2 regions of the Streptomyces sp. NPDC017936 genome follow, and region 1 is predicted to be linked to the other one. Evidence: predicted binding sites of a transcription regulator. Region 1 holds the regulator's gene; the other holds the start of a gene.
What was found. Region 1 encodes HspR, which represses chaperone genes until heat shock. Its sites were predicted from a motif close to TTGAGNNNNNNNNNCTCAA; they were not measured.
Positions count from the first base shown of each region.

Region 1 (14,877 bases):
GATCGAACTGACCCGGGCGATGGGCCGGGGCTGACCCGGACGACGGGCCGATGAACCGGGGCTGACCCGGACGGCGGGCCGATGAACCGGGGCCGACCCGGACGGCGGGCCGGAGCCCCGGGAGGCGACGCGGCCCGGCATATCCCGGGTGACCGGATCCACACCGGCCTCTTCCGGCCACCGGGCGAGCCACCCGTACCCGACATGTCCGCACGAAATGCAGCGGCGTCACCGTGTTCAGGTCACGGTGACGCCGCTGCGGGGGGAAGCACCTGAGGCGATCTGTTACGACGGGGGAATCGCGTCAGGCACTGCGGGGGGTGGCTGAAATGGTCCTGGGGGCCGGCGGGCTCGCCGACTCCGCCAGCTGGTGGTCGCGCTGATCGAGGTTCACGAAGATCATTCCGTACCGGATGGCACACCGTACGGGCTGCGGCGCCCCGCGAGGCCGCCGCAGGCACCGGTAGGCCCTTACGTCGTCGTCCTCGTCCCGCGTCACGACCACCGGCTCCCCGAACACGGTCACCATCAACGAGTCGCCGCTGTGGGGGATGGCGGTGACCAGGTCGATGAAGTGCCAGCCGGAGCGGTAGGCGGTGGCCATCTCGCGGCGGAACGAACGGTCGTCAGGTGGTGTGGTCATCCCGATCAGTCCCACCTGCTGTCAAAGGGGACGGCCTGCGTGTCCTCGACGGCGGCCGCCACGGTCACGGCCCGAGCACCACTCGTCTCGTGCGCGTCGCTCTTCGCTTCGGAGAGGCCGACCAGGGTTCCGACGGCCACAACGGCGGAGAAGGCGGCGACAAGCACCGAGCGAAGCATTCTCTTACGCATAGTCGGCTTCGTCCTCACTTGAAGGTCCCCTCTTCCCCCGTCGAGTAAGACGATGGCTCATTCAGGCACGTCATGGCCACACGATCGGTGCATCATGTTCCTGCATGTTCAGGACCCTGGGGGGTGGAGATTTGGCAACAAATGGGACTAAGGCGGCACATCCCCATGCGGTGACCGAGTTGTGTGAGGAGGGACGCCGCCTCTACGCGAACGCCCTGCGCAACGGCCGCATCCAGCGGGCCGACGTCGAGCCCGCTCCCTGCCTGATGGAGTTCGCCCTGCTCCACCCCGACCCCGACGACGCGACCTGGCTGCGCCCGGTGCCCCCGTCCGTCGCCCTGGCCCAGCGCCTGCACCCCATCGAACGCGAGATCACCGAGAGCCGGCGGCGGTCCATCGCGCTCACCGAGGTCTTCGAACCCTTCATGGCCCTCAGCGCCCAGGAGACCGCCCCCACCCACTCGATCACCGTGCTGGAGGGCCTCGACCGCATCAACGCCGCGCTCGACCTCGCCACCGCCCAGTGCCGGACGGAGATGCTCACCGTCCAGCCCAGCGGCCGCCGCAGCCCCGAGAACCGCCTCCTGGAGGCGCTGGAGCGCGACAAGCCGCTGATCGAGCGCGGGGTGCGCATCCGCACCCTCTACCAGCACACGGCCCGCTACAGCCCCGACCGGCTGGCCTACGTGGACCAGTTCACCGACGGCAAGGTCGAGTACCGCACCATCGACGAGCTCGTCGAGCGCCTGATCATCTGCGACGAGAGCGTGGCGTTCATCCCCATCCGCGACGACCGGCAGGTCGCCCTCGAGCTGCGGCACCCGGGCCTCGTCCGCTACCTGACCAAGGTCTTCGAGTTCATGTGGGGCCGCGCGGTGCCGCTGCGCGCGGGCACCCCCTACGAGACCGACCCCGACGGCATCACCGACATCCAGCACTCCATCGCCAAGCTCCTCGTCGAGGGACACGTCGACGAGGCCATCGCCCGCCGCCTGGGGATGAACGTGCGCACCTGCCGCGCCCACATCGCCAAGCTCGCCACCGCCCTGGGCAGCGGCAGCCGCGCCCAGCTCGGCTACCTCATCGCCCAGTCCGGACTCCTGGACCGCGAGCACTGACCCGCCCGGCCGGCCCGGCGGAACCGCCCCGCACAGGCCGCCGGCGCCACCTGGACGGCCCCGCGGCGCCCGCTCGCCGTCCCGGGGCGCCGGCACCCCCGACGGGCCGTCAGGGCCGCACCCGGCGGGCCGCCGCCGTCCCGTGCCGGAGGCGGCGCGCTCCCCGCCCGCCCCCGCACCGCACCCCCCGCACCGCCCCCCACCGAACCAGGGACCCCCACACCCGAGGAGAACCACGCGTGACTGCGGCAGCGCACGACCATGGACCGGAGGAGCCCTGCGAGGCCGCCCTGGAGCTCTATGCGCGCGCCCTGCGGTCGGGCCACGTCCCGGCGCAGGAGGCGGAGTCCCACCCCTGCCTGGTCGACACCGGGCTGCTGCGGCCGGACCGCGACGACCCCCGCCGGCTGCGCCCCCTGGCCCCGGCCCTCGCCCTGCCCCGGCTGCTGCGCTCCATCGCCGACGACATCGCCCGCCGGCGCCGGCAGGAGACCCGGCTGACGGAGGCGTTCGAACCGCTGCTCGCGCTCGCCGTCCCGGGCGCCGAGCCGGCGGACGGCGGCGAACTCCGCCTGATCAGCGGACTGGGCCGGATCAACCAGGTCATCACCCGGACGATGACCCGGGCCTCCGGCGAGGTCCTCACCGTCCAGCCGCACGCGAGCCACGTGGGCCCGCCCCCGGAGGTGCACGCCGAGGCCCTCGAACGCGACCAGGCCTTCCTCGACCGCGGCGGCCGCATCCGCACCCTCTACCAGCACACCACCCGCCACATCCCCACCGTCCAGGCCCGCTACGAACGGCTGCACGGGGACGTGGAGGCCCGCACCCTGGACGAGATCACCGAGCGCCTCGTCGTCGTCGACCGCGCGGTCGCCTTCATCCCCGCCAGCAAGGACCGCACCCTGGCCCTGGAGGTCCGCCACCCGGCCCTGATCGACTACTTCGCCACCGCCTTCGACCGCCTCTGGCGGCTGGCGACCCCGATGTACCCCGAGTCCGTCCGCACCCCCAGCCTCAACGGCGTCACCCCCCGCCAGCGCGCGATCGCCGCGCTCCTCGTGGAGGGCCACACCGACACCGTCATCGCCGACCGGCTCGGCATGAACGTGCGCACCGCCCGCGTCCACATCGCCAAACTGGCCGCCACCCTCGGCAGCGAGAGCCGCGCCCAACTCGGTTACCTCATCGGGCGGTCCGGGATCCTGGACCGGGAACGATGACGGGAGCGGCCGGCCCCGGCACCGGACCGTCCAGCCCCACCTGGGCGATCCGCACGCCCAACTGCGTACGGCTGGCCGCGCCCAGCGTCTCCGACAGGCGGGCGATGTGGGCCCGGCAGGTGCGGACGCTGATGCCCAGCCGCTCCGCGATCACCGCGTCCTGGTGCCCCTCCGCCAGCAGCGCCGCGATGGACTGCTCCCGGTGCGAGATGCCCTCGATCCGGGTGTCGGGCAGCGGCGCGGTCAGCGGGATCGCCAGCCGCCACAGGCGCTCGAAGACGGTGACCAGGTAGGCGATCAGGGCCGGGTGCCGCAGCTCCAGCGCCATCGTGCGGTCGGCGTTCGCGGGGATGAAGGCGACCGTGCGGTCGAAGAGCATCAGCCGGTCGACGACCTCGTCCAGGGTGCGCGCCTCGACCGTGTCGCCCATCAGCTCCAGGTAGTTGAGCAGGCCCTGACCGTGCCGGGCCACGTGGTTGTACAGGTCCCGCATGCGCACGCCCCGGCCGCGCAGCGCCAGCGCCCGGTGCAGTCCCTCGGACAGTTCGTGCTCGCGCCGGATGCCGCCGGGCTGGACCGTCAGCACCTCGGTCCGGCACGCCTCCGTCGCCTGGTCCAGCGCCGCCTGGATGCGGGACGCGCCGTCCAGGACGCGGATCGCCGCGCCCTCACCGGCCGCCGCGGCCGGCGCCGGCCCGCCCAGGCCCGCGTACCACTCGAAGGCGGCCACCGCCGAGCCCATCCGCCGCTGGCTCGCGCTGACCTCGTCGTACAGTCCGCGCAGCAGCCGGGTCATGACCTCCTGCGGGGAGGTCGGCACCAGCCACTCCATGTCGTCGGGGTCGGGGTGGAGCAGGGCCAGCTCCAGCAGACAGGGCACCGGCTCGGCGTCCCGGCGCGGCACCCGGCCCCGCCGTACGGCCCGGGAATACACGCGATCCCCGGCCTCGCACAGTCGGTCGGCACCGTGAGGATGCTCCTCCGTCCCGTGCCCGGCCATCGCCCATCCCACCCCCGCCGTCCGCCGCTTCGCAGCGCCACTATGCGCGGCCCCCGACCGGCTCCGCAACACGGCTCCCCACTCCGGTGCCGTGGAAAACCGCCCGTACGTACGGCTTTCTCCCGGCCTCCGCCCGCCGCGCTGCAACAAGCTGGGGGTCGGCCGCACGGCGCGGCGGGCACGAAGAAGGGGACACGCGCCGCGTGTCCCCCTCCCGTCGCCGTCGGCGTCAGTTCAGCTTGATGGCCTGGCAGGCGGCCTGGTACTTGGCGGTGCAGATGTCGGACACCTCGTAGATGCCGTCCGCGACCACGGTGCTCTCGATGTTGCTCTTCGTCAGCGCGACCACGGTGATCAGCTGGGCCGGGATGCCCTTGTTCGTGGGGCTGTCGACCGTGTCGCGGGTGAGGGCGTCGAACTGGATGTCGCGGCCCTGGACCTTGGCGACGGCCATCTCCGCCGCGGCCTCGGCCATCTGCGGGTAGGACTTGTACACGCTCATGTACTGCTCGCCGCTGATGATCCGCTGCACCGCCACCAGCTCCGCGTCCTGGCCGGTGATGGGGGGCAGGTCGTCGCCGCTGACGCCCGCGGCCTCCAGGGCCTTGATGACGGCGCCGGCCATGCCGTCGTTGGCGGCGTAGACGGCCGCGATGTTGTTCTTGCCGATCTTCTCGATCGCCTCGGTCATCTCCTCCTGGGCGATCTCGGGCTTCCACCCCGGGGTGTCGTAGGAGGCGGCGATCGTCACCCGGTCGTTGAGCTCCGAGAGCGCGCCGTCCTTGAACTGCTTGGCGTTCGGGTCGGTGGTCGAGCCGTTGATCATGACGATCTTGTCGGAGGTGTCGGCGGAGCCGATCGCCTCCACCAGGGTGCGGCCCTGCACCTCGCCGACCAGCTCGTTGTCGAAGGAGATGTACGCGTCGATCGGGCCCTCGGCGAGGCGGTCGTAGGCGATGACCGGGATGCCCGCGTCCTTGGCCTTCTGCACCGTGTCCGCGATGGCCTTGGCGTCGACGGCGTCCAGCAGGATCAGGTCGACCTTCTCGTCGATCATCCGCTGCATCTGGGTCACCTGGGTGTCCGCGTCGGCGTCCGCGTTGGCGTACTCCGTCTTGCCCTTGTTGGCGGTGAGGGAGGCGACCTTGGCCTTGATGATGGGGTAGTCGAACTCGTCGTACCGGGTGTTCGCCTTCTCCGGCATCAGCACGCCGATGGTCATCTCGTTGCCCTTGGTCGGCGTCGCGTCACCGGCGTCCTCCGTCGCGCCTAGCACCCCGCACCCGGCGAGGGAGACGGACAGCGTGGAGGCGGCCACGGCCATGGCGATACGACGACGCATTCGGGGGCTCACTTCAGGTGCGTTTCGGACATGGGTGCGACTTGGTGACCCAGGTGTCTGAAAAGCCAACGCGTCAGCCGCCGCCGCCGTCAAGCCGAACTACTTAACGAAGTAACAACATCACCCTCCGCTTAGCGCGTGAAGACGCATGGAGACCGGGCGGAAACTCCTCCAAACACTCTTTACGGGCCCTCCACTCCACCGGAGTTCACGAGGAGACGGAGGAACCGCACGGGCGGCGCGGGGGCGACACGCCCCCGTCGCCCCCGCGGCGAGCGGGGCCGCGTCCGTCGCACCACAGCCCCACCGCCGTCGCAATGCGGCCGTGACCTGCGGAATCGCCACTTCCGGCGCTGCGGCGAAGGGGTGACGCAGCGACACTCGATCAGGCACCGGAGCCGGGGCACGACGGGTGCGCCGCGGGCCGCCGAGGGGAACGCGGAACCGGGCGGCATGCGGTGCTCCCTCTCTTCTCACCGTGCCTCCGGGCGCCGGCCCCGCCGTGCCGCACTCCGCGCTCCACGCGCGCCGTCGCCGTTCCTCTTCCGACTCACCCGGCGCGCTGCCGTCACGGTCCCGGTCACCGTCACCGCAGCGCGCCCCGGCGATCCCTGGGCGGAATCCGCCATGTCCGCGTCCGCCCCGTCCCGTCACCGCCCGTCGCTCGCGCACCCTGGCCGCGACCACCGTCGTCGCCGCCGTCGCCGGGACCGCCCTCGTCCCGGCGACCGCCCCGGCCGCCGGCGAGGCGGGCGACGCGCCGCTCACGACGACGCCGGGCGCGCCCGCCCCGAACGCCCCGCTCAAGCGGGCGGGGCGACGGAACCGGTGATCCTCACGGTCGCCAACTCCTCCGACACGGAACGGGAGTTCTCGGCGTGGCCGTCCGGTGAGCCGGACGGCCCGAACCCGCTCCCGGCCGACTCCGTCGTCTTCGACGTGACCGCGGTGAACGCGCCCGCGACGAAGTCCCTCGTCGGCCGGCAGGACGGCTTCTTCCAGGGCCCGTTCTTCCCGGCCACGACCGCCCCGGGCTCCCCCTCGGCCTCCCCGTCGACGCAGCCGTCCGGGTCCCCGTCCGCCTCCGCCCCGGCGGGCCCGTACGCGGGACTCGCCGCCGTCCTCGGGGCCCTCGGCGCCACCGCGACCCGGCTGGGCCTCCGCCGCCGTTCCGCGCGTGGCTGAGCACCCGTCACCGCGCCGGACCGGGCCGCGTCACCGGGCCCGCGCCACCGGATCCGCACCACGGGACCCGGCCGACCCCGTCCGGAGCGGAATCCGTACAACCAATCGGCGTCCTGACCGGTCCTGTCCGGCGACGGCTGATCACCGCCGTCGCCGGACAGGACCGAAGGACCGAATGAACCGAGTCAGACGCACGACCGCCGCGGCGGCGACCGGGGTCGTGCTCGCCACCGCGGGCGGCCTGCTCACCGCGGCCACCGCCCCCGCCTCCGCGGCGGCCACCTGCACCTCGCCCGTCTACACCAGGCAGCTCTTCGCGAACACCTCCTTCTCGGGCACGCCGAAGCGGACCGACTGCGACGCCGCGGTCAGCGAGAACTGGGGCACGGGCGCCCCCGCCTCGGGCCTGCCGTCCAACAACTTCGGCGTCCGCTGGACGGTGACGCGCGACTTCGGCTCGGGCGGACCCTTCGCCCTCACCGCGTCCGCCCAGGACGGCATCCGGGTGTACGTCGACGGCGTCCGCAGGATCGACCTGTGGCGGAACGTCTCCTCCACGGTCACCAAGACGCTCAACCTCACCGTCCCCGCCGGGAAGCACACCCTGCGGGTCGACTACGTGAACTGGACGGGCGCGGCCGGCGTCAAGTTCACCTACGCGCCCCGGACGTCGGCGACCGTCGACAAGGTCAGGCCGCTCACGCCGACGGGCGTCGCCGTGACGTACGACAAGGCGACCGGAAAGGCCCGGCTGACCTGGGCGCGGAACAAGGAGATGGACCTCTCCGGCTACCAGGTCTTCCGCCGTCAACAGGGCACCGCCTTCGGCACCGAGCCGCTCACCACGACCGCCTCCGTCTCCTACACGGACGCGACGGTGCCGCCGACCGGCAGGACCTACTACTACGAGGTCCGCGCCCGCGACAGGGCCGGCAACGTCTCCGCGGGGACCGCCGACAAGCCCGTCGTCACCGTGGACCGGACCCCGCCCGCGGCACCCTTCCTGGAGATGGACGCGTGCCCGCAGGGCATGCCCTACGCGGCGCCGGAAGCCGTCACCACCCCCGCGAACGCCGCCGACATCGCCTGGTACGAGATCCAGCGGTTCCTCCCCGCCACCGGGACGTGGACCACCGTCCACTCCGCCGCCAAGGGCGCGGCCTGCGACACCGGGCGCCCCGCCGACGGCGGCCGGGTCACCTACCGGACCCGGGCCCGCGACGCGGCCGGCAACTGGTCCGCGTACTCCGCCGCCACCACGTTCACCACCTCCGACCTGACGCCCCCGCCGCCCGTGACCGACGCCCGCGTCGCGTACCGGTCGGGCGTGCCCCACCTGGTGTGGTCACCGGTCGCCGGGGCCGCCTCGTACCAGGTGCTCCAGTACGACCCGGCGACCGGCGGCCACCTGGACGCCCTGCCCGGCGGCGGCGCCACCACGGCGACCGACGTCGTGCCGCGGCAGCTGCTCGCGGTCGCCGACGGCTACCGGTACGCGGTGCGCTCGGTGGACGCGAAGGGCAACGCCGCCGCCCCCGTGGAGATCGCGCTGGCCATGGCCGACCGGCCCGAGGCGATCCCGGCGTACCGGACCACGGCGACGCCGTACGGCGACGGGGTGGTGGTGGCGTGGAGCAGCACCGACCCGTGGGCCTTCGACGAGGGGCCGCTCCTCACGTACCGGCTCCTGCGGACGGACCCGGCCACCGGCGAGAGCACCGTCGTGGAGCTGTGCGAGCCGAACTCCGGCCGGGACGAGCCGCTGGAGCCCCCGTCGACGTACTGGACGTGGGCGGGCGACGACGTGCCCGCGTACGGCGGGCGCAAGGTCGTCAACGGCGTCTGCCGCGACGTGTCGGGCGCGTCGGAGACGACGTACGAGTACCGGGTCGTGACCGTCGACCCGTACGGGCACGCATCGCAGCCCGGCCCGGCCGCCACCGCGACCACACCGGACACCGAGCGTCCCTCCCCGGTCGAGGGCCTGACCGCCGAGGTCCTCCCGCTCGGCGTGCGGCTGACCTGGACGCCGCACCCCGACGACGACGTCCTCGGCTACCACGTGTGGCAGGGCACGACCGACCCGGACACCGGGGAGACGGTGTGGCGCGAGAACTGCTGGCGGGGCGACTCCCTCGCCGAGACGGAGATCATCTGCCCGACCGTCCCGGACGGCGCCACCCACGTCTACCGGGTGGCCGCCCAGGAGCGCGTGTACGACGAGGGGCCGGACTTCTTCAACACCGCGGACCTCTCGGTCACCCTGCCCGACACCCGGCCGCCCGGCTGGACCGGGACCGAGGTGCGCGAGGGCCAGTACCCCGACCTGTCCGTCGGCTGCTCCGAGAGCTCCGGCCTCGGGGACTGCGCCCGGCTGGCCCGCTACCGCGTGGAGCGCTGGGACCCGGCCGCGGCCGCCTACACCACCCTCACCGAGGGCGCGCTGGGCGACGCCCACGCGTACATGGACACGTCCGTGCACGAGGACCGGCTCGGTCTGTACTACTACCGCGTCGTCTGGCTGGACGCCTCGGGCGCACCGGCCGCGACCCGGTCGACGGCGTACGGCATCTGGGCCGGCTGGCTCTGACCGGCTCCGGGCCGCCGGCCGGTGCCGCCGGCACGGGGGCCGGCGGCCCGGCCGCACGCACGTGAAGGGGCCCGGAGGATCCTCCGGGCCCCTTCACGATGCCGGCGGCGTCAGTCCGGCGACTGCTGCCGCTTGGGCCGCCACACCACCAGTGCGCTGGTCTGCTGCACCTCCTGGTACGGCACCAGGTCACGGCGGTAGGACGCGTGGACCGCGGCCTCGCGCTGCTGCATGGCCGCCGCCGCGCCGTCCAGGGCCGCCTCCAGCTCCACGACGCGGGACTGGAGCGCGGCGACCTGGTTCTCCAGTTCGATGATCCGCTTGATGCCGGCCAGGTTGATGCCCTCGTCCTGCGACAACTGCTGGACGGTGCGCAGCAGTTCGATGTCACGGGCGGAGTAGCGCCGGCCCCGGCCCGCGGTGCGGTCCGGGGACACCAGACCCAGGCGGTCGTACTGGCGCAGCGTCTGCGGGTGCAGGCCGGAGAGCTGGGCCGCCACCGAGATGACGTAGACCGGGGTCTCCTCGGTCAGTTCGTACGGCCCACGAAAATTGTCACTGCGCCGACGGCCGTCCATCACTCTCAAGCTCCCTTCGCGGCCTCGAACAGCTCCGCCCGCGGGTCCTCGTCACCCGCGGTCGCCTCGCGATACGCCTCCAGTGCGTCACGAGCCTTCCCCGACAGGTCCTTCGGGACACTCACCTCGACGGTGACCAGGAGGTCGCCGCGGGTGCCGTCCTTGCGGACCGCGCCCTTGCCGCGCGCACGCATGGTGCGCCCGTTGGGCGTGCCGGGCGGCAGCTTGAGGGTGAGCGACGGGCCGCCCAGGGTGGGAACCCTGATCTCCCCGCCGAGCGCCGCCTCCGTGAACGTCACCGGCACGGTCACCGTGAGGTTGTCGTCCTTGCGGCCGAAGACCGGGTGCGCGTCGACGTGGACGACGACGTACAGGTCGCCGGCCGGGCCGCCGCGTTCGCCGGGGGCGCCCTTGCCGCGCAGCCGGATGCGCTGCCCGTCGGTGACGCCCGCGGGGATGCGGACCTGCATCGTGCGGGACGACTTGGCCCGGCCGCTGCCCTTGCAGTCCGGGCAGGGGTGCTCGGCGATCAGGCCGCGGCCCTTGCAGTCCGGGCAGGGGTCCGTCAGGGAGAAGCCGCCGCCCGAGCCCCGCGCGACCTGGCCGGTGCCGACGCAGGTCGGGCACACGCGCGGTGTGCCGTTCTTGTCGCCGGTGCCGGAGCAGGCCTTGCAGGGGGACTGGGAGGTCATGCGCAGCGGGACCGTCGCGCCCTCGATCGCCTCGGTGAAGCTGAGGGTGACCTCGGTGTCGATGTCCTGGCCCCGCCGGGGCTGGGTGCGGGCGCCCGTGGTGCCGCCGCGGTTGAACAGGCCCCCGAAGACGTCACCGAGTCCGCCGCCGAAGCCGCCGGCGCTCCCGCCCTGGGCGCCTCCGAAGAGGTCGCCCAGGTCGAAGTTGAAGGAGCCGCCGCCCGCGCCCGGCCCCGGGCGGAAGCCGCCGTTGCCGAAGAGGGCGCGTGCCTCGTCGTACTCCTTGCGCTTCTTGGGGTCGCCGAGCACGTCGTTGGCCTCGGAGATCTCCTTGAAGCGCTCCTCGGCCTTGGCGTTGCCCTTGTTGGCGTCCGGGTGGAACTCGCGGGCGAGCTTCCGGTACGCCTTCTTGATCTCGGCCTCGGTGGCGTCCTTGGGGACGCCGAGGACCTTGTAGTAGTCCTTCTCGATGAAGTCCTTGGTGCTCATCCTCGACGTCCCTCCTCTCTCATCGGTTCAAGCTCAGCCCTCGTCCGGGCCACCGCTCTCCTTGTCGTCGGCCGCCGTGTCGTTCTCCTCGGCCGGCTTGACCGTCTGGGCCCCCGGCTGGGGTTCGGCCACCGCCACCCGCGCGGGGCGGATGGTGCGTTCGCCGATCCGGTACCCGGGCTGGAGAATCGCCACGCACGTCGTCTCGGTGACGTCCGGCGCGTAGCTGTGCATCAGGGCCTCGTGGATCGTCGGGTCGAAGGGCTCGCCCTCCTTGCCGAACTGCTGCAGGCCCATCTTCGCCGCGACGGTCTCCAGCGACTCGGCGACGGACTTGAAGCCGCCGACGAGTTCGCCGTGCTCCCGCGCGCGGCCGATGTCGTCGAGCACGGGCAGGAGCTCGGTCAGGAGGTTCGCGATGGCGATCTCCTTGACCGCGATCCGGTCGCGTTCGACGCGGCGGCGGTAGTTCTGGTACTCGGCCTGGAGCCGCTGGAGGTCCGCGGTGCGCTCACCGAGCGCGGTGCGCACCTGGTCCAGCTGGGCGACCAGTCCGGCCGTCTGGTTCGCGTCCCCGGCCGGGGCCGGCTCCTCCGCCGCGGCGGAGGAGTCGGCCTTCGGCTCGGCGTCGTCGGGGGTGGCGCCGGAGGGGACGTCGGGCTTCTCCTCGAAGCCCGGGGTCTCCTCCGTCACGCGGCACCGTCCTTGCGCTCGTCGTCCACGATCTCGGCGTCCACGACGTCGTCGTCGGCCTTGGCACCACCGGCGGCGGCGCCCTCGGGGCCGCCCGCGGCCTGCGCGGCCTGGGCGTCGGCGTACAGGGCCTGGCCCAGCTTCTGCGAGACGGCGGCGACCTTCTCGGTGGCCGTGCGGATCTCGGCGGTGTCCTCGCCCTTGAGCTTCTCCTTCAGCTCGGCGACGGCGGCCTCGACCTCGGTCTTGATCTCACCGGGGACCTTGTCCTCGTTGTCCTGGAGGAACTTCTCGGTCTGGTAGACGAGCTGCTCGCCCTGGTTGCGGGCCTCGGCGGCCTCGCGGCGGCGGTGGTCCTCCTCCGCGTACTGCTCGGCCTCCTGGCGCATGCGGTCGACCTCGTCCTTCGGCAGCGAGGAGCCGCCGGTGACGGTCATCTTCTGCTCCTTGCCCGTGCCCAGGTCCTTCGCGGTCACGTGCATGATGCCGTTGGCGTCGATGTCGAAGGAGACCTCGATCTGCGGGACGCCGCGGGGCGCCGGCGGCAGACCGGTCAGCTCGAACATGCCGAGCTTCTTGTTGTACGCCGCGATCTCGCGCTCGCCCTGGTAGACCTGGATCTGCACGGACGGCTGGTTGTCCTCGGCCGTCGTGAAGATCTCGGAGCGCTTGGTCGGGATCGTGGTGTTGCGCTCGATGAGCTTGGTCATGATGCCGCCCTTGGTCTCGATGCCGAGGGACAGCGGGGTCACGTCGAGGAGCAGGACGTCCTTGACCTCACCCTTGAGGACACCGGCCTGGAGCGAGGCGCCGATGGCGACGACCTCGTCCGGGTTCACGCCCTTGTTGGCCTCCTTGCCGCCGGTCAGCTCCTTGACGAGCTCGGCGACGGCGGGCATGCGGGTGGAGCCGCCGACGAGGACGACGTGGTCGATCTCGTTGATGGAGACGCCGGCGTCCTTCATGACGTTGAAGAACGGGGTCTTGCAGCGCTCGAGCAGGTCCGCGGTCAGCTGCTGGAACTGGGCGCGGGTGAGCTTCTCGTCCAGGTGCAGCGGGCCCTCGGCGGACGCGGTGATGTAGGGCAGGTTGATCGAGGTCTCGGTGGACGAGGACAGCTCGATCTTGGCCTTCTCGGCGGCCTCGCGGAGGCGCTGGAGGGCCATCTTGTCCTTGGACAGGTCCACGCCGTGGCCGGACTGGAACTGCTTGACCAGGTAGTCGACGACGCGCTGGTCCCAGTCGTCACCACCGAGGTGGTTGTCGCCGTTGGTGGCCTTCACCTCGACGACGCCGTCGCCGATCTCCAGGAGGGACACGTCGAAGGTGCCGCCACCGAGGTCGAAGACGAGGATCGTCTGGTCGTCCTTGTCGAGGCCGTAGGCGAGCGCGGCCGCGGTGGGCTCGTTGACGATGCGCAGGACGTTGAGGCCGGCGATCTCGCCGGCTTCCTTGGTCGCCTGGCGCTCGGAGTCGTTGAAGTAGGCCGGGACGGTGATGACCGCGTCGGTCACCTTCTCGCCCAGGTAGGCCTCGGCGTCCCGCTTCAGCTTCTGCAGGATGAACGCGGAGATCTGCTGCGGGTTGAAGTCCTTCCCGTCCAGCTGGATCTTCCAGTCGGTGCCCATGTGGCGCTTCACGGACCGGATGGTCCGGTCCACGTTGGTGACCGCCTGGCGCTTGGCGACCTCGCCGACCAGCACCTCGCCGTTCTTGGCGAAGGCGACGACGGACGGCGTGGTCCTGGCACCCTCGGCGTTGGTGATGACGGTGGGCTCGCCGCCCTCCAGAACGCTGACGACGGAGTTAGTCGTGCCCAGGTCGATGCCGACCGCACGTGCCATGGTGATCTTCCTCCAGCTGACTTGAGTGGAACGGACTCAAGTGTGCACGAGGCTTCCCGCTGGGTCAACAGACCTGAGCCGCAGTGACTCAACTCTTATCCGTTCCTTACACGCAAGGAGCCGCTGACCTGCGAGGACGGCGCACGGCCCGGTGCCCGCAAGGGTGATTCCACCGGCCGCCGAGGGGGCCTCACCGAGGAGACGGGTTGACGCCGGACGCGACCGCGGGGCCGCCCGGGACCCTCCCCCGGGCGCGCGTGCACCGGCACCCGCCACAGCCCGAGGACGACGGCCAGGGCGCCGCCCGCCACCCACAGCGCGGCCCGCGCGTCCGTCCAGCCCGCGTGCACCAGGGTCCCGACGAGTACCCCGGCGAACGCCGCGACACCGATGACGACCGTCGCGCCCTGAGCGGTGAGCCCGAGCCGCCGCAACCGGTGGGCGAGGTGGTCGGGCCCGCGCCGCAGCAACGGACGCCCGGCCGTCCGCCGGGCCAGCACCACCAGGGCGGCGTCGGCGGCGGCGACCGCGGTGAGCGCGAACAGCACGGCCGCGCCGGCCACCGGGTCCTGCCCCGCGCGCGCGGTCACCGCCGCCGACGCCAGCAGGAACCCGGCGAACAGCGCGCCGCAGCCGCCGAGCGCCACGCGCGCGGGGGGCCAGTTGTGCATCAGGAACCCGGTCAGCGCGGCGGCGAGCACGCTCAGCAGCACCGCGAGCCCGTCCATCACCTCGGCGGCCGCGCACGCCCCCACCCCGAAGGAGGTGACGACCCCCACGGTGCCGGCCACCCCGTCGGCGTGGTCCAGGGCCCGGAAGGCGAGCGCCACGACGGTGACCCAGCCGACGGCCACGGCTCCCGCGACGACCCCGGTGTCGCCGTACGGCACGACGAAGGCCGCCGCGACCGCCGTACCGACCACCGGGAACCGCGCCTTGAGCCGCCACAGGTCCGTGACCAGCCCGAGCGCGGCGACGGCGGCACCGGCGGCGAGCAGCGACCCCACGCCCTCCCCGAGCGGAGCGAGCCCCGTCCAGTCCCCGAAGGCCGCGACCAGGCAGGTGGCCGGCACCACGGCCACTCCGCCCGACAGGGCCACCCGCCGCTGCCGCTGCCGCCGGTCCACCAGCCCGGCGCGCAGCGCGGGCGCGCGCAGCAGCGCGGCGAGGACGGCGGTGAGGAGCAGGGCGGTGGTGGCGGCGGCGATCCCGTAGAGCACGGATATAAATTAGCCAGGAATGTACCCATTCGATATGAATAACACGATCGATCGGCGGTGGATTCCGGC
Region 1 covers NZ_JBIRHK010000010.1:146,331-161,207, forward strand. Annotated here, with positions in the region: gene ACH4F6_RS22015 (pyridoxamine 5'-phosphate oxidase family protein) at 1-34, shown strand, start outside; gene ACH4F6_RS22020 (hypothetical protein) at 305-643, opposite strand; gene ACH4F6_RS22025 (hypothetical protein) at 649-852, opposite strand; gene ACH4F6_RS22030 (helix-turn-helix transcriptional regulator) at 939-1,952, shown strand; gene ACH4F6_RS22035 (LuxR C-terminal-related transcriptional regulator) at 2,192-3,175, shown strand; gene ACH4F6_RS22040 (LuxR C-terminal-related transcriptional regulator) at 3,138-4,175, opposite strand; gene ACH4F6_RS22045 (sugar ABC transporter substrate-binding protein) at 4,405-5,517, opposite strand; gene ACH4F6_RS22050 (hypothetical protein) at 6,346-6,702, shown strand; gene ACH4F6_RS22055 (PA14 domain-containing protein) at 6,878-9,292, shown strand; gene ACH4F6_RS22060 (heat shock protein transcriptional repressor HspR) at 9,403-9,870, opposite strand; gene dnaJ (molecular chaperone DnaJ) at 9,876-11,051, opposite strand; gene grpE (nucleotide exchange factor GrpE) at 11,085-11,744, opposite strand; gene dnaK (molecular chaperone DnaK) at 11,741-13,588, opposite strand; gene ACH4F6_RS22080 (MraY family glycosyltransferase) at 13,684-14,808, opposite strand.

Region 2 (14,877 bases), on a different contig from region 1:
CATCGTCGCGTATGTCACATCGAAGAGTGTGTTTCGGGGGTGGAAATGGCGGGAAACAAGCGCGGTTGCCCTCGGAAACGGGTGCGTCGACGCAGGTCGCGCACGCAATGCGTGCGGACCCGGGCCGACCTGCGCCGGCTCTCCGCCTGATCACACGTGTCCACCGGTCGCTCGGCGACGCGGACGCTCGTGATCTTGTGGCTCCGGTGCGAACTTTACGTCAACTTGGCACGGACGGCTCTCCCGGAAGAGTGACAAGAATCCGGCATCCCCGCTCGGATTCGGCCACTCCGATCCGGCCGCCGTGCAGATCGACCGCCCAGCGGGCGATCGCGAGCCCGAGCCCGGTGCCGCCGTCGCTGCCCGGCCCGTGCGGGCGGCGGACGGCTCCCCGGTTGAACCGCTCGAAGACCCGGCGCCACTCCGAGCGCGGAATGCCGGGACCCTCGTCCAGGACCTCCAGCTCCAGCGACTCCGGCTGCGCCCCGCGCCGCGCCTTCACCGTCACCCGGCCGTGCGGCGGGCTGTGCTTGACGGCGTTGTCGATGAGGTTCGCGACGACCTGGTGGATGCGCTCCGGGTCCGCGTGCGCGGTGAGCTCCGGCGGGGACACGTCCAGGTGCAGATGGACGTCCGTGCGCGTGTGCGCGCCGCCGGACCCCATGGTGGCGCGGGCGGAGGCGACCATGTTGGCCTCCTTGAGCACCCCGGACAGGTAGGGCCACACCTCGAAGCGCCGCTTGCGCAGCGGTACGACGCCGTTGTCGAGGCGGGAGAGGTCGAGCAGCGTCTCCACCAGCCGGCCGAGCCGCTCGGTCTGCTTCAGGGCCGTGCGCATCGTCTCGGGGTCGGCCTCGGCGATGCCGTCGACCACGTTCTCCAGGACCGCGCGCAGGCCCGCGATGGGCGTGCGCAGCTCGTGCGAGACGTTGGCCACCAGCTCCTTGCGCTGCAGGTCCTGGGCCTCGAGCTCGTCGGCCATGACGTTGATCGTCCCGGCGAGGTCGCCCAGCTCGTCCCGGCGCCCCTCGGAGACCCGGCGGGTGTAGTCGCCGTGCGAGATCGACCGGGCCACCTTGTTCATCTCGTCCAGCGGCGCGGTGAGCGAGTGCGCCACGAACTGCGTGATGAGCAGGGTGGCGATCATGGAGAAGACCGTGATGAAGCGGAGCTCCGTCTCGGTGCGCATGGCGATCATCATCAGGCCGGTGGTGATCAGCACCGAGATGACGACCAGCGCACCCAGCTTGGTCTTGATCGAGAACGGTCGCACGCCGCCCCAGGGCTCGCCGGGGCTTCTCGGTCCGTCCGGCCCGCCGCTCATGGCGTCGGGGTCTCCAGCGCGTACCCGACGCCGTGCACCGTGCGGATCCGCTCGGCGCCGATCTTCCGGCGCAGTGCCTTGATGTGGCTGTCGACGGTCCGGGTGCCCGAGGCGTCCGCCCAGTCCCACACCTCCGCGAGGAGCTGCTCGCGGGAGAGCACCGCGCGCGGGGTGTTCGCCAGGCAGACCAGCAGGTCGAACTCGGTGGGCGTGAGGTGGACGTCCTCGCTGCGCACCCGGACCCGGCGCTGCGCGTGGTCGATCTCCAGTTCGCCGAGGCGCAGGATGCCGCTGCGCGGGGTGGCGGCGGCCAGCGCGGCCCGCTCCACCCGCCGCAGCAGCACGTGCACGCGTGCCGCCAGCTCCCGCATGGAGAACGGCTTGGTCATGTAGTCGTCGGCACCCACGCCGAGCCCGACCAGCATGTCGGTCTCGTCGTCGCGCGCGGTGAGCATCAGCACCGGCACCGGGCGGGCGGCCTGCACGCGACGGCAGACCTCCAGACCGTCGAAGCCGGGCAGCATGATGTCGAGGATCAGCAGATCGGGCTGCCAGGCCTCCGCGGTGTCGACGGCCGCCGGGCCGTCCCCCGCCGTTTGCACGAGGAATCCCTCGGCGCGCAGACGGGCCGCGATGGCGTCGACGATCGTCGGGTCGTCCTCGACCACCAGGACGCGGCGCTGCGCTCCCGGGGTCGCCGTCGTGCCGGTCTGCGAGGTGTGTGTCTGCTCCATCGCCCGCCCCTGAGGTGTGCTTTCGGGGACCCGTGGGGTGATCCCTTGTTTGCGCATGACTGCGGTTGACGCCTAAATGATCGGCGCCAGGCATGAAACGTACCCGGAGTCACCTCGCCTTTGCTATCCAGGTCGGACGGCGAGGTGCACGACGTCCGGCACTCCTCGGGCAACCGTGATCTCTTCGGTACGCACCTGTTGGAACCCGGCATTACCCAAGGTTCCCTCGAATTCCGGAGACGGCTGCGCGGACCACACGGCCAGCACCCCGCCGGGCTTCAACACCCGCGCGCAGCTTGCGAGTCCGGCCCGCGTGTAGAGGCCGTCGTTGCCCTCCGTGACGGTCCAGCCGGGACCGTTGTCGATGTCGAGGCACAGTGCGTCGAACGTGTCGGATGTCTCATTCAGGTGGTCGAGCAGGTCCGCTTCGACGATCTGCGTGCGCGGGTCGGCGAGGGCGGGGCCGGAGAGGGCGGACAGCGGGCCGTCGAGGTGCCAGTCGATGACGGCCCGCTCGCGCTCGACGACCGTGACGCGGCCCCAGCGCGGATCGGCGGCGGCGTGCGCGAGCGAGAACCCGACGCCCAGGCCGCCGATCAGCACGTCCGGGGCGGGGCCGCCGGCCCGCTCGCCGAGGGCGGACAGCGCGGCGTCGACCAGCAGCCGCTCCGAACGGCCGTCGGAGGTGTCCATCAGGAAGCAGCCGTTGGCGATGATCTGGAGCAGTTCGCCGTGCCGGCGCAGCACGACCTCGCCGTAGGGGCCCTCACGACGGTCCAGGACTTCGGGCAGGTCGTCGGAGTCGTAGGAGACGGGCATCGGACCATCCTGGCAGGGCACCTGACGGGGTGTCCGGGATTTTCGGCAGAGCGGTCCGGACGGGGTGGACGGAGGTGCGGGGTTGACGTCGGCGGACGGGGTGGGCGGAGGCGCGGGACCGACGTCGGCGGGCGGCCCTCCGGCTCGCCGCGCATCGACGGTCGTCGCGTGGCGCCGGTCACAGACAGCGGGAGCGCGCGGCACGAAGGGTGGGGGCGGACGGAAGGAGCGCCTCACGGTGGAATCCACGGCACGCCCCGCGACGGCCGGGGCCGGCGCCCCCACGACACCGCCGGGCCCACCCCGCGCGGACGCCGGTGCTCCACCGGGCGTCTCCGGCCTCCTGGCTACCGGTGTCCCTCCGGACGTCTCCGGAGGGCCGGTGGCCGCCGATCCCCTGGTGGCCTCGGGCCTTCCGGGTGCCGGTGGTCCCCCGGGTGCCCGTGGTCTTCCGGACGCCTCCGGCCCGCTGGACGGTCTGCCCCGCAGGCGCGTCCGCCGGACCCCGTCCGCGTCCGTGTCTCCGCGGCTTCCGCGGCTTTTGCGGCTTTTGCGGCCTTCGCGGGCGAAGGCCCGCCCGCGTCCCTGGCGCCTGCTGCCCACGCCCACCGGGACGCCGTTCACCTTCGCCTACGCGGCCGTCCTCGCCGTCACCTCCTGCGTCGCCGCCCACGCGGACCCCGCCCTCGTCCGCACCCTTCAGCAGGCCTCCAGCACGGATGTCGCGCACCTGGTGCGCGAGCCGGTGCCGGTGCTGGTGGCCAGCGCGCTGTGGGTGGCGGGCGGGATCACCTCGCCGTTCGTCCTGGGCTTCCTCCTGGTGCTGACCGCGCTGGAGCGGCGCGTCGGCGGAGTCCGCACGGCCGCCGTCTTCCTGCTCGGGCACGTCCTGGCCACCCTCGCCACCGAGGGCCCCGTCGGCCTCGCCGTCCTGGCGGGCCACCTCCCCGACAGTTCGCTGCACCGCCTCGACTACGGCATCAGCTTCGGCGTCGCCGCGGGCGTCGGCGCGCTGGCGGGGCTGCTGACGCCGTGGCTGCGGTGGCCGCTGCTCGCCGGGTCCGGCGGGATGCTCCTGCGGGACCTGCTCGCCCGCACGGACCCGCTGACGAACTGGGGCCACCTGATCGCGCTGGCGATCGGGGTGTCGACGTGGAGATGGGTGCGGAGGGCCGCGGCGGCGTAGCCGCGCTGCGGGTCAGGCCCCGCCCGCCCCGTCGAACCTCGCGCTGGTCAGGGGCGCCACCACGCTCCACCCCAGCGACTCGTACAGCCCCCGTCCCGCCGGGGTCCCGGCCAGGACGCCCGTCGCGGCGCCCCGGGCGGCCGCCGCGGCCTGCAGGTTCCGTACGACCACGCCGCCCAGCCCCCGGCGCCGGTGCGCGGGGGCGGTCTCGACCCGGTCGACGACGGCGGTGGCACCGGTCGGGGCGACCTGGCCCCGGGCGGCGAAGGAACCGTCCGGCGCGGCGATCAGGACGTGGGTGACGCCGCCGCGCGTCCAGGAGCGCAGCCGGTAGCCCCCGGGGGCCGGCGTCTCCCCCGCCGCCGCCCCCAGCGGGACCGTCATCAGCCAGCCCGGCTCCGGATCCACCCACCAGCCCGCGCCCAGCCATCCGCCGGCCACCGACGGGTCCTGGAACACCTTGAGCCAGACGCCGGTCCCGGTCACCGCCCCCGCGACCTCGCGCACGACCGCCTCCTCGACGCCGTCCCCGAGCGCGGCGAGGACGTGCCGTGACACCTGCGCCGCCTGCCCGACGTCCACGGTGAACCCCCAGGGCTCCCGCACGGGCGGAGCGGCCCCGCGCGACACGACCCACCCGTCCACCCACGCCCGCACGATCCCGTCCACAGCATCTCCCGTAAGAGTCGGAGTCGTATTTCACCTATTACAGGACCGACGATAGGCGGGCCCGCGACCTCGGCGGCAGACGTGATCGCTGACAGCGAACGGCCGTGCGGGAACATTCCGTAGCGGCCATGCATTGAGTCGGCATAACTCAACTTGACTGCCTAAGGGGAGATCATGGCTGCTGAGTCCACGGCGTTCACACCGCTCACCCTGCCCGTGCTGCCGCTCGACGACGAGGTCGTGCTGCCCGGGATGGTGGTTCCGCTGGACCTCAACGACGCCGATGTGCGCGCCGCCGTGGAGGCCGCCCAGGCCGCCGCCCGGTCCGAGCCGGGGAAGCCCAGGGTTCTCCTGGTTCCGCGCATCGACGGCACCTACGCGAGCACCGGCGTGCTCGGCACGGTCGAGCAGGTCGGCCGGCTGGCCGACGGTGACCCGGGCGCCCTGATCCGCGGCCGCGGCCGCGTGCGGATCGGCGCCGGCACCACCGGCCCCGGGGCGGCGCTGTGGGTCGAGGGCACGAGGCTCGACGAGAAGGCGCCCGAGCCGCTTCCCGGCCACGTCGCCGAACTGGTCAAGGAGTACAAGGCGCTGGCCACCGCCTGGCTGCGCAAGCGCGGCGCCTGGCAGGTCGTCGACCGCGTCCAGGCCATCGACGACGTCTCCGCGCTCGCCGACAACTCGGGTTACTCGCCCTTCCTGACCACCGAGCAGAAGGTGGAGCTGCTGGAGACCGCCGACCCGGTCGCCCGCCTCAGGCTCGCCACCCAGCAACTGCGCGACCACCTCGCCGAGCAGGACGTCGCCGAGACCATCGCCAAGGACGTCCAGGAGGGCGTCGACAAGCAGCAGCGCGAGTTCCTGCTGCGCCGCCAGCTGGAAGCCGTCCGCAAGGAACTGCGCGAGCTCAACGGCGAGAAGGAGGGCGAGGAGTCCGACGACTACCGCGCCCGTGTCGAGGCCGCCGACCTGCCCGAGAAGGTCCGCGAGGCCGCCCTCAAGGAGGTCGACAAGCTGGAGCGGGCGAGCGACCAGTCGCCCGAGGGCTCCTGGATCCGCACCTGGCTCGACACCGTCCTCGAACTGCCGTGGAACGAACGGACCGAGGACTCCTACGACATCCAGGGCGCGAAGGCGGTCCTCGACGCCGAGCACGCGGGCCTGGAGGACGTGAAGGAGCGCATCACCGAGTACCTGGCGGTGCGCAAGCGCCGCGGCGAGCGGGGCCTGGGCGTCGTCGGCGGACGGCGCGGCGGCGCCGTCCTGGCCCTGGTCGGGCCGCCCGGCGTCGGAAAGACCAGCCTCGGCCAGAGCGTCGCGCACGCCATGGGCCGCAAGTTCGTCCGCGTCGCCCTCGGCGGCGTCCGCGACGAGGCGGAGATCCGCGGCCACCGGCGCACGTACGTCGGCGCGCTGCCCGGCCGGATCGTCCGGGCGATCAAGGAGGCCGGTTCGATGAACCCGGTCGTCCTGCTCGACGAGATCGACAAGGTGGGCTCGGACTTCCGGGGCGACCCGGCGGCGGCCCTCCTGGAGGTGCTGGACCCGGCGCAGAACCACACCTTCCGCGACCACTACCTGGAGGTCGAACTCGACCTCTCGGACGTCGTCTTCCTGGCCACCGCCAACGTCCTGGAGGCCATCCCGGAGGCGCTGCTCGACCGCATGGAGCTGGTCCGGCTCGACGGCTACACCGAGGACGAGAAGGTCGTCATCGCCCGCGACCACCTGCTCCCGCGCCAGCTGGAGCGGGCGGGCCTGGACGAGGACGAGGTGACCCTCGACGAGAGCGCGCTGCGCAAGCTGGCCGGCGAGTACACGCGCGAGGCCGGCGTGCGCAACCTGGAGCGGTCCGTCGCCCGGCTGCTGCGCAAGATCGCCGCCCAGCACGAGCTCGGCGAGCGCGAGCTGCCGTTCACCGTCACCGACGGCGACCTGCGCGCCCTGATCGGCCGGCCGCACCACGTGCCCGAGTCCGCCCAGGACCCGGCCGAGCGGCGGACGTCGGTGCCGGGCGTGGCGACGGGCCTCGCGGTCACGGGCGCGGGCGGCGACGTGCTGTACGTCGAGGCCTCGCTGGCCGACCCGGAGACGGGCGCGGCGGGCCTGACCCTGACGGGCCAGCTGGGCGACGTGATGAAGGAGTCCGCGCAGATCGCGCTGAGCTTCCTGCGCAGCCACGGAGCCGAGCTGGAACTGCCCGTCGGCGACCTCAAGGACCGGGGCGTGCACATCCACTTCCCGGCGGGCGCGGTCCCCAAGGACGGCCCCAGCGCCGGCATCACCATGACGACGGCCCTCGCGTCGCTGCTGTCGGGCCGGCTGGTCCGCACGGACGTGGCGATGACCGGCGAGGTCTCCCTGACCGGCCGGGTCCTCCCGATCGGCGGCGTGAAGCAGAAGCTGCTCGCCGCACACCGCGCCGGGGTGACGACCGTCGTCATCCCCAAGCGCAACGAACCCGACCTGGACGACGTCCCGGCGGAGGTGCTGGACAAGCTCGACGTCCACACCGTCACCGACGTCCGCCAGGTCCTGGAACTGGCGCTGTCCCCGGCGACGAACGGGGCCGCCCCGGAGGTTCCGGTGGCGGCGTGACGGACGCCACCGGACGGCGGAGGCCCGGGCCCGCGAAGGGGGCCCGGGCCTCCGTCGTGAACCCGATGGGGTGAAAGTGCGGGAAACCACTCCTTCGGGAGCGTGAGGAGCATCACACTGGCCCGACTGGTGGGGAGCCGACGTCCGGGGGGACAGGTATGGGCCTTGAGGCAGAAGTGGCACAGGCGATCTCCGCGGCGCGGGGACGCAGGAGTCTGGACCTGGGCGGCGTGGGGCTGACCGAGCTGCCTCCGGCAGTCCGTGAACTCCGCCATCTGCACCGGCTCGCCCTCGGCAGGAACCACTTCTCGGAACTGCCCAAGTGGCTCGGCGAACTGGCGGGCCTCCAGGAGATCCACCTGGAGAACAACCACATCACCGAGCTCCCCGACTCGCTCTCCGGCCTGCCGCGTCTGAGCCTGCTGTCCCTGGGATCCAACGGTCTGACGGAGATTCCGGCCGTGGTGCGGACCCTTCCCCATCTCGGCGAACTGGGCCTCCAGGGGAACGACATCACCGAGCTGCCCGACTGGATCGGCGAACTCACCGCGCTGCGCGAACTCAACCTGGACCGGAACGCCGTCGCGCGTCTGCCGGAGTCGTTCGGCCGGCTCGTCGGGCTGCGGAGGCTCGACATGGACTTCAACCGGCTGGCCGAGGTGCCGACCCCGTTACGCGGACTCACCTCGCTGAGGACGCTGTACCTGGCCGACAACCAGATCGGCGAACTGCCCGAGTGGCTCTGGCACCTCCCCGCGCTGGAGACGCTCATGGTGTCCGGCAATCCCCTCACGCGGTTCCCGGACCACATCGGACCCGGCTCCGTGCTGCGCCAGCTCGGCGTCGACCGCTGCGGACTGAGCGAACTCCCCGGCTCCATAGGTGCCCTCTCCCGCCTCGCCGCGCTGATCCTGCGTCAGAACGGCCTGCGGGACCTGCCGGACTCGGCGGGGCAGCTCTCGGACGGTCTCGGGCTCGCCCTGGAAGGCAATCCCCTCACCGCCCTCCCTCCCGAGGTCCTGTCCGCCGGCACCCCCACCCTCCTCGCCTTCCTCCGCGAGCGAGCCGTCGCCTCGACCCCCCAGTGGTCCTCCAAGATCGTCGTCGTCGGCGAGGGGCGTGCCGGGAAGACCTCGCTGCTCAAGGCCGTGCGCAACGAGGCGTTCGATCCGCAGGAGAGCAGCACCCACGGGCTCAACGTGGACAGCCTGCGGCTCCCGCACCCGGACCCGGCGCACGCCGGCGTCACCATGAACCTGGCCACCTGGGACTTCGGCGGGCAGGAGATCTACCACGCGACGCACCAGTTCTTCCTCACGGACCGCTCGCTCTTCGTGCTGGTCTGGGACGCACAGGTGGGCTGGGAGGCCAGCAAGCTCTACTACTGGCTGGACATGATCAAGGCCAGGGCGCCGCGGGCCCCCGTCGTCCTCGTGGCGACGCATCTCGGTCCCCGGCCCGCCGAGCTCCCCCTGGCCGAGCTCCAGGCGGCCTATCCGGGCCTCATCGTCGACTCGCTGGCCGCCGACAGCATGACCCGCGAGGGAATCGACGCCGTCGTGGAAGGCCTGGCCCGGCACGCCGCGCACCTGCCCCTGATGGGGGTGCTCTGGCCGCAGACCTGGCTCCAGGCGGCGGAAGCCGTGCGGGCCGACCCGCGCAACCACGTCACCCCGGAGGAATTGAACCGGCTCCTCGAGACGAACGGCGTCACGGACCCCGACCACCAGCGCGGCCTGCGCGCGGCCCTCCACAGCCTCGGCGACATCCTCGCCTACACGGACGATCCGGAGCTGGAGGACATCGCCGTCCTGCGTCCGCAGTGGGTGACCGACTACGTCAGCAAGGTTCTCGACTCGCGGCGGGTGCGGGACTCCCGGGCGCTGTTCACCAAGCGGCACCAGGGGGAGCTGTGGGCCGACCTCGACCCGAGTCTGCGCCGCCACTTCGTGGCGATGATGGAGCACTTCGACCTCTCGTACCGCACGGACGACGGCACGAGCAGCCTCGTCGTGGAGCTGCTGCCGCTGGACCCGCCCGACTACAGGACGGAATGGGAGGCGGCCGGGCAACCGCAGCACCGGGAGATCCGGCTGCGCTACCGGCTGCACACGGTGCCCCCGGGCATCCCCACCTGGTTCATCGCCCGTGAGCACCGCTTCACCGCGGGTCTGCACTGGCGCAGTGGCGCCCTGCTGCGGCAGTCCACCGCCGACGGCGACCACACCGCGCTCGTGACGGTGGACCGGCTGACGAAGACCGCCGAACTGCGGGTGCGCGGGCCCTACCCGCAGGACTTCTTCGCGGTGCTCAAGGACGGCTTCGAGCAGACGCTGCAGCGGTATCCCGGGCTGGAGATCACCCGCATCGTGCCGTGCCCCGGCCGGCTCCCCGACGGCTCCCATTGCACGCACGAGTTCCCCCACGAGCAGCTCAAGGACCGGCTGACCCGCCGGCCTCCCCGCGAGAAGATCGAGTGCCCAGTCGACTACGAGAACCACGACGTCCGGCTGCTCCTGCAGGGCATCGAGTCCCCGACGGCCGACGTCTCCGCGCGGATGGCCCAGGAGACCAAGGAGGCGGTGCAGACCCTGCAGGCGCTGGTCGAGCAGCAGGGCCGGGACCAAGCGGCACGCCAGACGGACCTGCTGGAACAGCTGCAGCTCGCCAGAGCGCAGCGGTTCGCGATCGCCGCAGAGCAGCAGCGGGCGGCGCTGACCGCCTGGCGCGGCAGCCTGAGCACCCAGGGCGTGAGCTGCCCGACCCTGCTGTCGGTGACACGGGTCGACCGGCGGCGTGCCCTGGGCCTGCTGCCGGGGGCCGTGCTGCGGCTGCGGCTGTACTGCGAGGCGCCGGGCGCCTGGCACCCGGCGCCGGGGCACGAGCCGTACGAGTTCCGCGCGACCTCGCAGAAGGTGCAGGACCTGCTGCCGTACGCGCGGACGGTGCTGCAGGTGCTGCGGTACGCCGTGCCGGTGGCGGGGGCGGTGCTGGGGGTCGCGGCCGACGACCTGAACAAGCAGCTCAAGGACGACATCGCCCTGATGAAGGCGCTCGTCGACGCGACCCAGGGCATCGACGGCATGGATCCCCTGGACTCGCCCCGGCCCATGATCAGGGCGGAGTGGGACTCGGAGTTCCGCGCCATGCTCGCCCTGCTCACCAAGCTCGATCCCGAGCGGCGCTGGGGCGGGCTCAACAAGGTGGTGACGCCGGAGGGCGACACCTTCTGGCTCTGCGAGCACCACGCCCGGCCCTATCTGCCGCCCCGGCCGAGGCTTCCGTACGCCGACGGCGCTCCGCCCCTCCCGCCCGTCCCGCCCCTTCCGCCCCTTCCGCCCCTGTGAGCGTCCCCGGCCGGCGGGGCGGGTGCGCCGGGCCCACCTCCCGACCCGGTGGAGGACCACGCACGTAGAATCGGCGCGGGACCCGGATCAGGAGCGCTGACGTGCACGAGGACGGAAACGGCGACGGACGCGGGAGCGCGTCCGCGATGCCGTCGACAGGTGTGGACCGGGAGTTCCTGTCCCTGGAGCGGGAACTGACGGTGCTGCTGCGCCGCGCCCGGGCCAACCAGGGGGAGATGGCCCGCGAGGTCCACCCGGACCTGGAGTCCGCGGCGTACGGCCTGCTCGTGCGGCTCGAGGAGTGCGGACGCCGGCGCGCGACCGAGCTCGCCGCCTACATCGGCGTCGGCAAGGCCACCATGTCCCGCCAGCTGCGCGCCCTGGAGGAGCTCGGCCTGATCGCCCGGGAACCGGATCCGGCGGACGGACGGGCCTGGCTGGTCGACCTGACCGAGGAGGGCCGCACCCGGGTGAGCCGGGTCCGCGAGGCCCGCCGGGCCCGCTACGTCAGCCAGCTCGCGCACTGGGACCGCGGGGAGGTCGCGGAGCTCGCGCGGCTGCTCCACGAACTGAACCGGGGCATGGCCAAGTAGCGGGCCGCGGCCCGGCAGAGGGGCGGCCCGGCACGGGGAGCGGGGTGCTCCCGGCGTCGGCGTCACAGCTCCACGAACACCACCGTCGCGTCGTCGTGCCTCTTGCCGCGGCCCGGCAACGCCCGACCGGTGTCCGCCCGCTCCAGCTCCCGCACGCGTTCCACCAGCGCCCGCGCCCCCTGCCGGCGCACCTGGGCGAACAGGTCCGCCCAGTCGCCCTCCCGGAACCTCTCCACCCAGCGCGCCGCCCCGTCCGAGAGGGCGGCGAGCGCCGCCACCCCGGTGCGCGGCAGGGTGCCGGTGACCGCGCGGGCGGCGACCGCCGGGTCGGCCGCGGCGGTGAAGAAGCCGCCCTCCTTGTTGCGGGCCCGCGCGTCGCAGATCTCCGCGCTCGCCAGCAGGGCGGGCGGGAGGAGGGCCAGGCGGTCGTCGAGGACGGGGGTGACCGTGCCGTCGGGAGCCGCCACCAGGAGGACCGCGTCGGACAGGACCAGGTACTCGACCGACTCCGGGGACCAGCGGGCGACGGCCACCGTCGCCTGCGGGGTGCGCGGGTGAGAAAGGTCACAGGTCGCGGCGTGGGTGTCGGCGGTACGCGCGATGGCGCGGGCCAGCGCCTCGGCCAGCGGAACATCCGGGAGCGAAACGGTCAGTTCGGTCAGTGCCCCGCCCAGGCGCGCGGTGTACCAGGGGACCGGATGCAGACAGCCGGAGTCGCCCCGCGGCGGCGTCACTCCGTCCAGCACGACGAGCGAACCACCCTGTCCGCAGGCGGGAAGTCCGACACTCGCGAAGTCCTCGTTGGGGCGGGTCCGATCGCCGGGCTCGGACACGAGTTCCGTACGCATCCGGCCAGTCTGCACGACCCCTCCACACCCTCCACGAAAGGCTGGCAGTGCTCCCCGGGTTGGCGCGCCCTCGCAGGTCAGACGCCTGTTTTGGGCGGTAATGAAGCACTCCGGGAAGGCGTGGCGGCGAATATTGCCAAAGCCCGCCGTCCACGTCCAACCGGCGCTCCGCGCAAGGCCGTCGCACACGCCAGAGGAACTTGCCCGCCCGCTCCCCTCCGATGTTCACTCCTTCGGGTGGCGGGGCCGGCGTTGCGCGGCCCGCGCCCACCGGCACTGGGAGGGTCGGGGACCGTACCGGACGTACGCACCAGTTGACGGGGCGTCATCCGGCCCATGGGTACACGAGTCAGGAATGCGAGCACCGGTGCAGAAGACGCGGCCTCGGCGCACAGGCAGGCAGACGGCCTCCGAGGGGGGCGCGGAGCGCACCCCTGTCGGCAAGGGCCGTCCGACCCACGTACGCAACCGGCTGATCGTCGCGGTCGCCGTGGTGGCCGCCGCCGTCGCCGGCGCCGGCGCCCCCTCGATCCTCGCCGCCTCCGGGCAGTTGAAGGACTCCCAGGATCTGGTGACCCTGGCCGAGCGGACCCAGGACGCCCTGGCGCTCGCCCAGTCGATCGCCGACGAGCGCGACGAGGTCACCGCCTACGTCGCGGCCGGCCGGACCAAGTCCGCGGCGCCCTCCGCGCAGAGCAGCGCCCGCGTCGACCGTCAGGTGCGGGAGCTGACCGCCGACACCGACACGCCCGCCGCGCTCCGCGAGGACCTCGGCGGCATCGCCTCCGTCCGCCAGGCGGCCCTCACCGGCAAGAGCAGCGCGCTGGAGGCGCACGAGGCGTACTCGGCCGCGATCGCCGCGCTGCACGGGCTCGCCGAGCGGCTCGCCGAGCAGATGCCCTCCCGGGCCGGCTCCGGCGCCCACGCCCTCGCCGACCTCGACACCGCCGTCCAGCAGGCCGCCGCGGCCCGCGGACTGCTGCTCGCCGCGCTGAGCGTGCCGACGTCCACCGAGAGCGTCTACGACCCCGTCACCGGCCTGACGTCCACCGAGACCGTCTCCTCCAAGGCCGGCGCCAAGCAGCGCGACGCCCTCACCGCCGCCGCGCAGCAGGCCCGGCTGCGCTCCGACGCGGCGCTGGCCGCGTTCCGGGAGAGCGCCCCCGACGAGGTCGTCGACTCCTACGACTCCACGGTCACCGGCGGTGAGGTCGAGACCGCCGAGAAGTACCTGGCGGCCCTCACCGACCAGCCGGAGCTGAGCGACGACGAGCTCGACACCGGCACCAAGAAGCTGGACGCCGCGCTCTCCGCCCGCGTCGACCTGATGCGCGGCGCCGAGTCCTCCTTCTACGACCACCGCACCAAGGACCTCGCCCGACTGCGCGACGACGACGTCACCGCGCTGGAGATCCGCGTCGCCCTCCTCGGCGCCCTGGTGCTGGTCACCATCGGCATCGCCACCGCCATGGCCCGCAGCCTCACCCGCCCGCTGGCCGTCCTGCGGATCGGCTCCGCCCGGCTCGCGGGCGCCGAGCACCCGCCCGGCGAGGAGCCGATCCGGTTCACCGGGCGCAACGACGAGTTCGCCCAGGTCGTCCGTTCCGTCAACGCCCTGCACGAGCACGCCGTCGCCCTGCACGAGCGCGTCACCACCCTGGAGTCGGACCGCAAGCACCTCGTCGGCCAGCGCCAGAAGATGGCCGACGCCCGCGAGGAACTGCGCGCCGAACTCGACGACGCCGCCGCCCGGCTGGAGCGGCTGCGCACCAGCATCAGCGGCACCTTCGTCAACCTCTCCCTGCGCACCCTCGGCCTGGTCGAACGCCAACTGGCCGTCATCGAGGGCCTGGAGGAGCGCGAACAGGACCCCGACCGCCTGGCCACCCTCTTCAAGCTCGACCACTTCGCCACCGTCATGCGCCGGCACAGCGAGAACCTGCTGGTGCTGGCGGGCACGGAGCACGTCCAGCAGCACGCGGGCCCGATCCCGCTGGTGGACGTGGTCCGGGCGGCGGTCAGCGAGATCGAACGCTACGAACGCGTCCGCATCTCCGCCCTCCCGCCGCACGCGCACGTGGCCGGCTTCGCCGCCGACGACCTCAGTCACCTCCTGGCCGAGCTGATGGAGAACGCCACCTCGTTCTCCCCGCCGGACCTGCCCGTCGAGATCTCCGGCTGGCTCCTGGAGAACGGCGAGGTCATGCTCTCCGTCCAGGACGAGGGCATCGGCATGACCGAGGAGCGCCTGAGCGGTCTCAACGCCCGTCTCACCGAGTTCGACCCGGACACCCCCTACGACCAGGAGGGCGAGGAGGGCCTCGGCCTCGGGCTGTACGTCGTGGCCCGCCTCGCCCACCGGCACGGGGTGCGGGTGCGGCTGCGCGAGCAGAAGCAGGGCGGGATCGCCGCGGTCGTCGTCCTGCCGACCCCGCTGCTGGCCACGGCCCCCGCGGCCGCGGTCCCGGCGGCCGCACCGGACGCCTCCGCCTCCTTCTCCCTCCCCGGCGCGAACGCCGAGGCCAACTCCAACGTCCTCCCCGGCCGCCCCAAGGGAACCGGCGACCCCCTGGTCGCCCTCGCCGAGAAGGCGGTCCGCAAGGCCGGCTCGGACACCCCGTCCGAGACGACGATGGAACTCCTGATCCCGGCCCAGCAGGGCGACCCGGAGGGGCCCCGGAAGGACCGGGCACCCGGGGACGACACGGCCGCCGGGGACGAACGGGCTCCGTCGGGCGACCGTCCGGCCGAGGACCACC
Region 2 covers NZ_JBIRHK010000004.1:148,681-163,557, reverse strand. Annotated here, with positions in the region: gene ACH4F6_RS10190 (ATP-binding protein) at 221-1,324, opposite strand; gene ACH4F6_RS10185 (response regulator transcription factor) at 1,321-2,058, opposite strand; gene ACH4F6_RS10180 (spermidine synthase) at 2,182-2,877, opposite strand; gene ACH4F6_RS10175 (rhomboid-like protein) at 3,419-4,063, shown strand; gene ACH4F6_RS10170 (GNAT family N-acetyltransferase) at 4,076-4,732, opposite strand; gene lon (endopeptidase La) at 4,907-7,330, shown strand; gene ACH4F6_RS10160 (COR domain-containing protein) at 7,507-10,677, shown strand; gene ACH4F6_RS10155 (MarR family winged helix-turn-helix transcriptional regulator) at 10,779-11,270, shown strand; gene ACH4F6_RS10150 (protein phosphatase 2C domain-containing protein) at 11,333-12,118, opposite strand; gene ACH4F6_RS10145 (nitrate- and nitrite sensing domain-containing protein) at 12,486-14,877, shown strand, end outside.
Region 2: a site for HspR is predicted at 4,866-4,884, ahead of lon (endopeptidase La). Genes of this name have one in related genera too.